2 regions of the Faunimonas sp. B44 genome follow, and region 2 is predicted to be linked to the other one. Evidence: predicted binding sites of a transcription regulator. Region 2 holds the regulator's gene; the other holds the start of a gene.

Region 1 (4,416 bases), on a different contig from region 2:
CTCTTCATATGTCGAGATCGTGCGCGAAGGCCGCGTGTTCCTGGATGAAGGCGAAGCGGTCCTCCGGGCGGTTGCCCATCAGCTGCTGGACGGTGTCGCGCGTCAGCTGGATCTCGTCCTCAATGATATCGACGCGCAGGAGCACCCGCTTGCGCGGATCCATGGTCGTCTCCTTCAGCTGCTGCATCGGCATCTCGCCGAGGCCCTTGAAGCGGCTGATCTCGATCTTGCCGCGGCCGTCGAACTCCTTGGCGATCAGTTCGTCCCGGTGGGCATCGTTGCGGGCGTAGAGCACCTTCGGCCCCTGCGCGATCCGGAACAGCGGGGGCACCGCCATGAAGAGGTGGCCCTGGCGGATGAGCTCCGGCATTTCGCGGTAGAAGAAGGTGATGAGCAGCGAGGCGATGTGCGCGCCGTCGACGTCGGCATCCGTCATGATGACGATCTTGCCGTAGCGCAGGTCGGCCTCGCGGTAGCGCGCCCCGGTGCCGCAGCCGAGCGCCTGCACCAGGTCGGCGAGCTGCTGGTTCTGAACGAGCTTCTCGCGGCCGGCATTGGCGACGTTCAGGATCTTGCCCCGAAGCGGCAGGATCGCCTGGGTCTTCCGGTCGCGCGCCTGCTTCGCGGAGCCCCCGGCCGAGTCGCCCTCCACGATGAAGAGCTCGGTCATGTCGCGGTTTGACGAGCTGCAGTCCGCGAGCTTGCCCGGCAGCCGCAGCTTCTGCGTCGCGGTCTTGCGGGCGACCTCCTTCTCCCGCCGGCGGGCGAGACGCTCGTCGGCGCGCTCGATCACCCAGTCGAGCAGCTGCCCGGCCTGGTTCGGGGAGGCGGTGAGCCAGTGCTCGAAGGAATCGCGGACGGCGTTCTCGACGAGGCGCGCGGCCTCTCCGGTCGCCAGCCGGTCCTTGGTCTGGCCGACGAATTCCGGCTCGCGAATGAAGACGGAGAGCATGCCGGCGCATGCGACGAGAATGTCGTCGGACGTGATGTTGGCCGCCCGCTTGTTGCCGGTCATGTCGGCATAGTTCTTGAAGCCGCGCAGCAGCGCGCTGCGCAGTCCCGCCTCGTGCGTGCCGCCTTCCGGCGTCGGGATGGTGTTGCAGTAGGAGCGCAGGAAGCCGTCGCCGGGATACCAGGCGATCGCCCATTCCACCGCGCCGTGGCCGCTCTGCTGTTTCGTGCGCCCGGCGAAGATCTCCTGCCCGACCAGCGTCTCGCCCTGGAGCTCCGCGGTGAGATAGTCCTTCAGCCCGCCCGGGAAGCGGAACACCGCCTTCTCCGGCACCTCGGCCTTGCCGGCGACGAGGGCAGGGGCGCAGGACCAGCGGATCTCGACGCCGCCGAAAAGGTAGGCCTTTGAGCGCGCGGTCCGGAACAGGCGCTCCGGGTCGAAGGCCGCGCCCGCCCCGAAGATCTCGGGGTCCGGCTTGAAGCGGACGCGGGTTCCCCGGCGGTTCTGGACGTCGCCGACGGCTTCGAGCTTCGTCTCCGCCTTGCCGCGCGCGAAGACCTGCCGGTAGAGCTTGCGGTCCCGCGCGACCTCGACCTCCAGCCATTCCGACAGCGCGTTCACCACCGAGATGCCGACGCCGTGGAGCCCGCCGGAGGTCTCGTACACCTTGGAATCGAACTTTCCGCCGGCATGGAGGGTGGTCATGATCACCTCCAGCGCGGACTTGTCCCTGAACTTCGGATGAGGATCGACCGGGATGCCGCGGCCGTTGTCGGTGACCGAGAGCACCCCGTCGGCATCGAGGTCGACCTCGATCCAGGAGGCGTGGCCGGCCACCGCCTCGTCCATGGAATTGTCGATCACCTCGGCGAAGAGGTGGTGCAGCGCCTTCTCGTCCGTTCCGCCGATATACATGCCGGGCCGGCGGCGGACCGGCTCGAGGCCCTCGAGGACCTCGATGTCGGCGGCGGTATAGGCGTCTCCGTTCGCGGCGGGCACCCGCTCGGCCTTGCGGGACGGCTTCGCCCGCGGCGCTTCGGCGAGCGGCTCGGGGGCGGAGAAGAGGTCTTCCGGTCTATCCATCCGGTCTACGTGGGCAATCCGAATCAGTGGTGCAGTGTGACATGCGCGCGCCCTGCATTCGACCGGGTTCGGTCTTTGTTCCGCAGCGCGTGGCCCGGAGGAATAGACCGCACGGCGTGATGCGTCCACCCGGGACGCCGGCCTGTCCGCAGAATCCCCGCGCACGGCGATGGGCGACGGCGGATATCGGCCTGGGAACCCAGCCTTCAGACGGCCGTCTCCGGCCAGAACGCCCAGACCAGGAGCGCTGCCGCCGCGATCCAGATGGCGACGATGATTGCCGCCGCCGCACGGCTCTTCGGCCGCCCTTCCGCGGCAGCGGCGGCCGCCCGGTGCTCCGCCATGAGGTCGGGCGGCACGAGCTTCACCGCCAGGAGGATGCCGAGCGGGACGATGACGAGGTCGTCGAGATAGCCGAGGACGGGCACGAAATCGGGGATGAGATCGATCGGGCTCAGCGCATAGCCCGCCACGGCCGCCGCGACGGCTTTCGCGTACCAGGGCACACGCCGGTCGCGGGCGGCAAGGTAAAGGGCGACGACGTCCCGCCTGATGCGTAGCGCCCAGGACTTGAGAGAAGCCAGCGCGGCCACGCCTGCACCTAACTGACGCCGACTGCGGGCGCATCCGTCCGCGCCGGGAGCCGCGATCGATCCTGCAATGGGGTGTGGGGGAATGGGCGCCTGCTCTGCTTTCGACGCCGGGCGCCGATTGCCGGGGCTCGTCCGCGCGGGGTTGGGCGCGATCCGCCCGTCATGGCAGCGGGGGTGTTCAAACGAGGGGTGTCAAAAAGGGAAGCGTCCAAACGAAAGGCGGTTCCAAGGCCCTGGCCGGCGCCTTCGAACCGCCTCTGTCCGGGTTCCGGCGAATGACTCCCACCATTTCGCGGGGTCCGGTGCATTCTGGACCCATCAAGAAGTCGTGCCTACCGGATGGTGTTAAGCAACGCATCCGCACGCAACCGATTTCGCTGCTGTTCGCTCGAAGAGAGCGCTCAAACCTCCTCTTGTTGGCAGCAACTACAAAGATATCGCGCGGCTCAAGAGAATTGAATTGTAGTGCTGGATCTGGCCGACTGGACAGGCTGACTGAGAGCTTACCCAACCGGCCTCCGCTGGCCCGGAGGATTCATTTTCGTAGACCTCCTTTCATCGGATGAGGCGAGTGTACGCGCGTGAGCGCGGGCGTCAAGCGCCGCCTTGACGCAACGTAAGCTGCTGCCGCCGTCAGCGGTCGATGCGGCTGGTGAACCAGCGGGTCAGGCGGTTCCAGACATCGGCCTTGCCGACCTGGTCCTCGACGCCGTGCTCGAGGTTCGGATTGTCGTTGATCTCGATGATGTAGACGCCGTTCTGCGTTTCCTTCAGGTCGACGCCGTAGAGCCCGTCGCCGATCAGGCTCGCCGCGCGCACCCCGGCGTCGAGCACCTCGGGCGGCACGCGGTCGAGCGGGAAGGTGCGGAAGCGGCCTTCCTCGGCCGTGCCGTCGGCGCGGTGGTGGACGATCTGCCAGTGCCTCTTCGCCATCCTGTACTGGCACACGAAGAGCGGCTGGCCGGAGAGCACGCCGACCCGCCAGTCGAACTGGGTCGGCACGAACTTCTGGGCGAGGAGCACGTCCGTCTCCTTGAAGAACTCGCTGACGATCGCCTTCAGCTCCGCCATCGAATCCGCCTTGCGGACGCCGCGGCTGAACGAGCCGTCGGGGATCTTCACCACGACCGGAAAGGCGAGCTGGTCGGCGACCTGCGCGAGATCCCCGTCCTCCTGGATCACGATCGTGTCCGGCACCGGCAGGCCGGCATGGGTGAGCCGCTCCCAAAGATAGACCTTGTTCGTGCAGCGGATCATGGAGACCGGATCGTCGATCACCGGCATCCCTTCCTGCGCGGCGCGCCGGGCGAAACGGTAGGTGTGGTTCCGGATCGAGGTCGTTTCCCGGATGAAGAGCGCGTCGAACTCGGCGAGCCTGGCGAGGTCCTTCTTCGCGATCGGTTCGACTTCGACCCCGAACGGCGCCGCCAGCTTCGCCCAATGGCGCAGCGTCTCGGGGCTGCTCGGCGGCAGCTGTTCCTTGGGGTCGTAGAGGACCGCCACGGAATAGCGCGGCGCGTTGCGGGCCTTGGGCGCGCGCCACTTCCGCGCCGTGTAGGTCTTCAGGGCGTCGCTGAAGAGCGTCTTCTGCTCCGCCTTGAACTTGCCGAGTGGGGTGAGCTCGATCTTCTGGATCCGGTGCCACTCCCCGGGCTTCAGCGTGACGGTCAGCGCGGGCGCCCGGAACCAGTCGAAGAGGAGTTGCCCGAAGGCGGCGAAGCGGGCGTCGTCCGTCCTGCCGAAGGCGACGAACAGCGATTTCGGCATGTCCTCGCCGACGTGCCTGGC
Region 2 (4,416 bases):
CCGGCTGCTCGACCCGGGCTCGGCCGGCATGGCTGCGCAATGACCGGCGAACTCAGCCACCTCTCGCGCGATGGCGAGGCGCACATGGTGGATGTCGGCGACAAGGCGGTCACGCGGCGGACCGCGCGGGCGACCGGGGCCGTGCGCATGGCGCCGGCGACGCTCGACCTGATCCTCGCCGGCAACGCCAAGAAGGGCGACGTCGTCGCGGTCGCCCGGATCGCCGGCATCATGGCCGCCAAGCGGACGCACGAGCTGATCCCCCTCTGCCACCCGCTGCCGCTGACGCAGGTCACGCTGGAGATCGCGCCCGACCCGGCGCTGCCGGGCCTGCGCGTCGCGGCAACCGCCCGCGTCGACGGCAGGACGGGCGTCGAGATGGAGGCGCTGACCGCCGTCTCCGTCGCCTGCCTGACGATCTACGACATGGCCAAGGCGGTCGACCGGGGCATGGTGATCGAGGCTGTGAAGGTGGAGGAGAAGACCGGCGGCCGGTCCGGCGACTGGCACGCTCCGGAGCACGGCCCGTGAGCCTGATCCCGGTCGAGGACGCCCTCGCCCGTCTCCTCGCCGGGGTCGCGCCGACGCCGGCCGAGGACCTGCCGCTCGGCGAGGCGGCCGGCCGGGTGCTCGCGGCGGATATCGCGGCGGCGCGGACGCAGCCGCCGTTCCCGGCCTCGGCGATGGACGGCTACGCCGTGCGCGCCGCCGATGTCGCCGTCGGAACGCCGCTTCGGGTGATCGGCGAATCGCGCGCCGGCCGGCGCTTCGAGGGAAACCTGGGTCCGCACCAGACGGTGCGCATCTACACCGGAGCGCCCGTTCCGCCGGGAGCCGACGCCATCCTGATCCAGGAAGACGCTGATCCTTCCGGAGACGGCGGCATCGTTCCGCGCGACACCGTCTCGCCCGGCCAGTTCGTCCGCCCCGCCGGGCTCGACTTCGCGGAAGGCGAGGTCCTCCTCCGCGCCGGCCGCCGCCTCGATCCCCGTGCCGTGGCGCTCTGCGCGGCGATGAGCCGGGCGGGCGTCCCGGTGCGGCGGCGGCCGCGGGTGGCGATCCTCTCGACGGGCGACGAGCTCGTCCCGCCGGACGCGGAGCCCGGGCCGGATCAGATTGTTTCCTCTAACAATTTCGGCTTGGCCGCACTGGTCCGGGAGGCCGGCGGCGAGGCGCTCGACCTCGGCATCGCGGCCGACGACCTCGACGCCATCGGACACGCCGCCGGACTCGCCGTCGACGCCGACATCCTGGTCGTCACCGGCGGCGCCTCGGTCGGCGACCACGACCTCGTGCAGCCGGCGCTCGTCGCCCGCGGCATGACCCTCGACTTCTGGAAGATCGCCATGCGGCCCGGCAAGCCGCTCATGGTCGGCAGCCTCGCCGGCATGCGCGTGCTCGGCCTGCCCGGCAACCCGGTCTCCACCATGGTCTGCGCCGAGATCTTCCTGCGCCCGCTCCTGAAGGCGATGCTCGGGCAGCCGCCGCAGGCGCCGGCGGAGGCCGCGATCCTCGGCGCCACCATGAAGGCGAACGACCGCCGCCAGGACTATGTCCGCGCGCGGCTGGAGCCAAGCGGCGGCCGGCTCGTCGCGGTGCCGTTCCCGCGCCAGGATTCCTCCATGCTGGCGACGCTCGCCGCCGCCGACGCGCTGATCGTCCGCCCGCCCTTCGCGCCGGCGGCCGCGGCGGGCGACGCGGTCGCCATCCTCCGCCTCGACCGCTGACGGCGGACTTGCGGAACAGGGCATGAACGACTAGTCTCCGTTCGTGATTTGTACGCGGGCCGCCCGCATCCCACGCCCAGGGGACACCGATGCTCACGAGAAAGCAGCTCGAGCTTCTGCTCTTCATCAACGAGCGCCTGAAGGAGAGCGGCGTCCCGCCCTCCTTCGACGAGATGAAGGACGCCCTCGACCTGAAGTCCAAGTCGGGCATCCACCGCCTCATCACCGCGCTCGAGGAGCGCGGCTTCATCCGCCGCCTGCCGAACCGCGCCCGCGCGCTCGAAGTCCTCAAGCTGCCCGAGGCGGTGCAGGCGGGGGCGGCGCGCCAGCGCGGCTTCCGGCCGAGCGTGATCGAGGGCCGGCTCGGCCGGGCGCCCGACGCCTCCGCCGCGCCGCCGCAGCCGCGGAGCGACGAGCCGCAGGGCGATGCGATCGGCATCCCGGTCATGGGCCGGATCGCGGCCGGCGTGCCGATCTCGGCCATCCAGAACCATACGAGCACGATCAGCCTGCCGCCCGACATGCTCGCCGGCGGCGAGCATTTCGCGCTCGAGGTGCGCGGCGATTCCATGATCGAGGCCGGCATCCACGACGGCGACGTGGTGGTGATCCGCAGGCAGGACACGGCGAATTCCGGCGACATCGTCGTCGCCCTCATCGACGACGAGGAGGCGACGCTGAAGCGGCTGCGCAAGAAGGGCGCCTCGATCGCGCTGGAGGCCGCCAACCCGGCGTACGAGACGCGCATCTTCGGCCCCGACCGCGTCCAGATCCAGGGCCGCCTCGCCGCCCTCCTCCGCCGGTATTGACGAGCGGGCAGGCTGCCGTTCCGGGAGAAGCGCTCCGGACATGGTCGCGTTCATGCGGGACCGGCGTCACCTGAACCGAGCGGTTCCGGGGCGGGTCGCGCTGCGATCGACTTGACCGTATGAGTGAACGGGAGGGTATTCACCGGGATCGACGGGCGGCCATGAGATCGTTCTTGATGCGGCGCGTCAGGAGAGGCGCGGCAGCGCGGGGGCGCTTCGGGACTTGCGCGCGCGCCGTCGTGTTCGCGGCGGCTGCACTGACTGCCAGCGTCGGGCACGCCGATCTCAGATACGAACTCATCGACTTGCCAGGGCTCCGCGCGCTGATGGTGTCTGGGCCCATCGATGCTTCCGACGATCTGGGCGTTTTTGCAGCAGAGGTGCGCCGCCGCGACCCCGAGGTCATCGTCTTCAACTCCCCCGGCGGCAGCGTGATGAAGGCGATGGAGCTTGGGCGGATGATACGGGTGTTCCGGCTGAACACCGTGCAGCCGAGGGCAGCGGACTGCGCGTCAGCCTGCGCCCTCGCCTTCCTTGGTGGTGTGAACCGGGCCGCCGAGCCCGGGGCTATCGGTGTCCACAAGTCGTCATTCAGCCATGGCGCCAGGCTCTCCGCCGCCGATGCCGTCTCATCCGTGCAGCAGCTTACCGCCGAAGTGATCGCGTACATCATCGAGATGGGCGCGGATCCGAGCCTGCTTCAGCTCTCACTCCGCTACGAAGCAAACGACATCCGATACCTCTCCATGAGCGAGATGCAGCAATATGGAATCGTATCGGGAGGTGCGCCTGGCTTCGCTGCGCGTCCGCCGAGATCGGACGATCCGGGTGCCGGGGGGCGGGGCGAGGAGTTGCAAGGCCGCGCGCGTTCGGGCCGCGTACGGCACCCGAAAGGGTTCGCCGAGGTGAAGGTCCGCCCGGACGACAAGGCTGCGGCGCGCGTTCAACTCGCCAACCACACGCCGATCAAGATCGTTGCCGACCAGAATCGATGGTACGAAGTCGATGCCAGCGGCGTTACCGGCTTCATGCATCATACCTGGGTCTTCGTGGATCAGTACGAGCAGGGTCCATTCGACTCGCGCTATATCCAGGTGAAGAGCTTCGACAACATTGCCCAGCTTCGGGACTATGCACGGCAGTCGCCATTCCCGTTGGCGGGGTACCTGGCGACGAACGGCTGGTATGCCGCGACTTTGGCGCAGCGGTTCGCGGCCGACAAGGCGGCTGCCATCCTGCGGGACCTCAAATCGGCCAGGCAGGTGCCACCCGATTCCATCATCACCTATGGAAACACCTACGTCCGAAAGGTCTGCTGCGACTAGCTGGTCGCGTGCTCGCGATTTGCATCCAGGTGGGGCACTCCACGCTCGAACGGCGCCATCGTTAGGCGCGCCTTCCCCGCTTCGCATTCTTCAACGCAGCGGATAGCACCTCGGGATCGTCGATGGCGTCCATTTCGACCACCACGCTCAGAACGTCGTTCATCCGCGTCTGCCATCGCGGTCCTGTCGCCTTGAAGGCGTCCACGATCCGTGGGTCAACGCGGATCTGCACGCGCTGCTTCAAGGGCTTGCTCTGCTGCGGGCCGCGCTGACCGGGCCGGCGCGCGGGGAGGATCCCGGCCAGGTCGGCGGGCAGCACCTCGCAGGCCGGCCGCATTGCGCGGAATGTCCTCAGTCTTGAACTCGCGGACTTCACCGCTCTCGTTCGTCAGTGGTTTGCTGCTCATACCGATGGCTCTCCTTCGCGTTCGCCTTGCGGAAGTTAATCACCCGGATGCCGCCCACGATCGGTGTGAAGCACAAGACATGTAGCCGACCGCCGAGGAAGCCCAGTGCCACGAATCAGCGCTCGCGGTAGTCACGACGGTCATCCGC

What was found. The regulator LexA, encoded in region 2, represses DNA repair genes until DNA is damaged. The targets are predictions, from matches to a motif close to TGTTCNNNNTGTGTTCNG.
Positions count from the first base shown of each region.
Region 1: parE (DNA topoisomerase IV subunit B) is a predicted target of LexA. The motif match lies at 2,101-2,118, and genes of this name have one in related genera.

Region 1 is NZ_JBQYEX010000002.1:395,774-400,189, reverse strand. Features, by position in the region: gene ACUN0C_RS05115 (hypothetical protein) at 1-8, opposite strand, end outside; gene parE (DNA topoisomerase IV subunit B) at 5-2,035, opposite strand; gene ACUN0C_RS05105 (YkvA family protein) at 2,242-2,628, opposite strand; gene ACUN0C_RS05100 (RimK family protein) at 3,262-4,416, opposite strand, start outside.
Region 2 is NZ_JBQYEX010000018.1:5,220-9,635, reverse strand. Features, by position in the region: gene trpC (indole-3-glycerol phosphate synthase TrpC) at 1-43, shown strand, start outside; gene moaC (cyclic pyranopterin monophosphate synthase MoaC) at 40-531, shown strand; gene ACUN0C_RS18230 (molybdopterin molybdotransferase MoeA) at 528-1,727, shown strand; gene lexA (transcriptional repressor LexA) at 1,817-2,536, shown strand; gene ACUN0C_RS18220 (SH3 domain-containing protein) at 2,710-3,861, shown strand; gene ACUN0C_RS18215 (BrnA antitoxin family protein) at 3,923-4,198, opposite strand.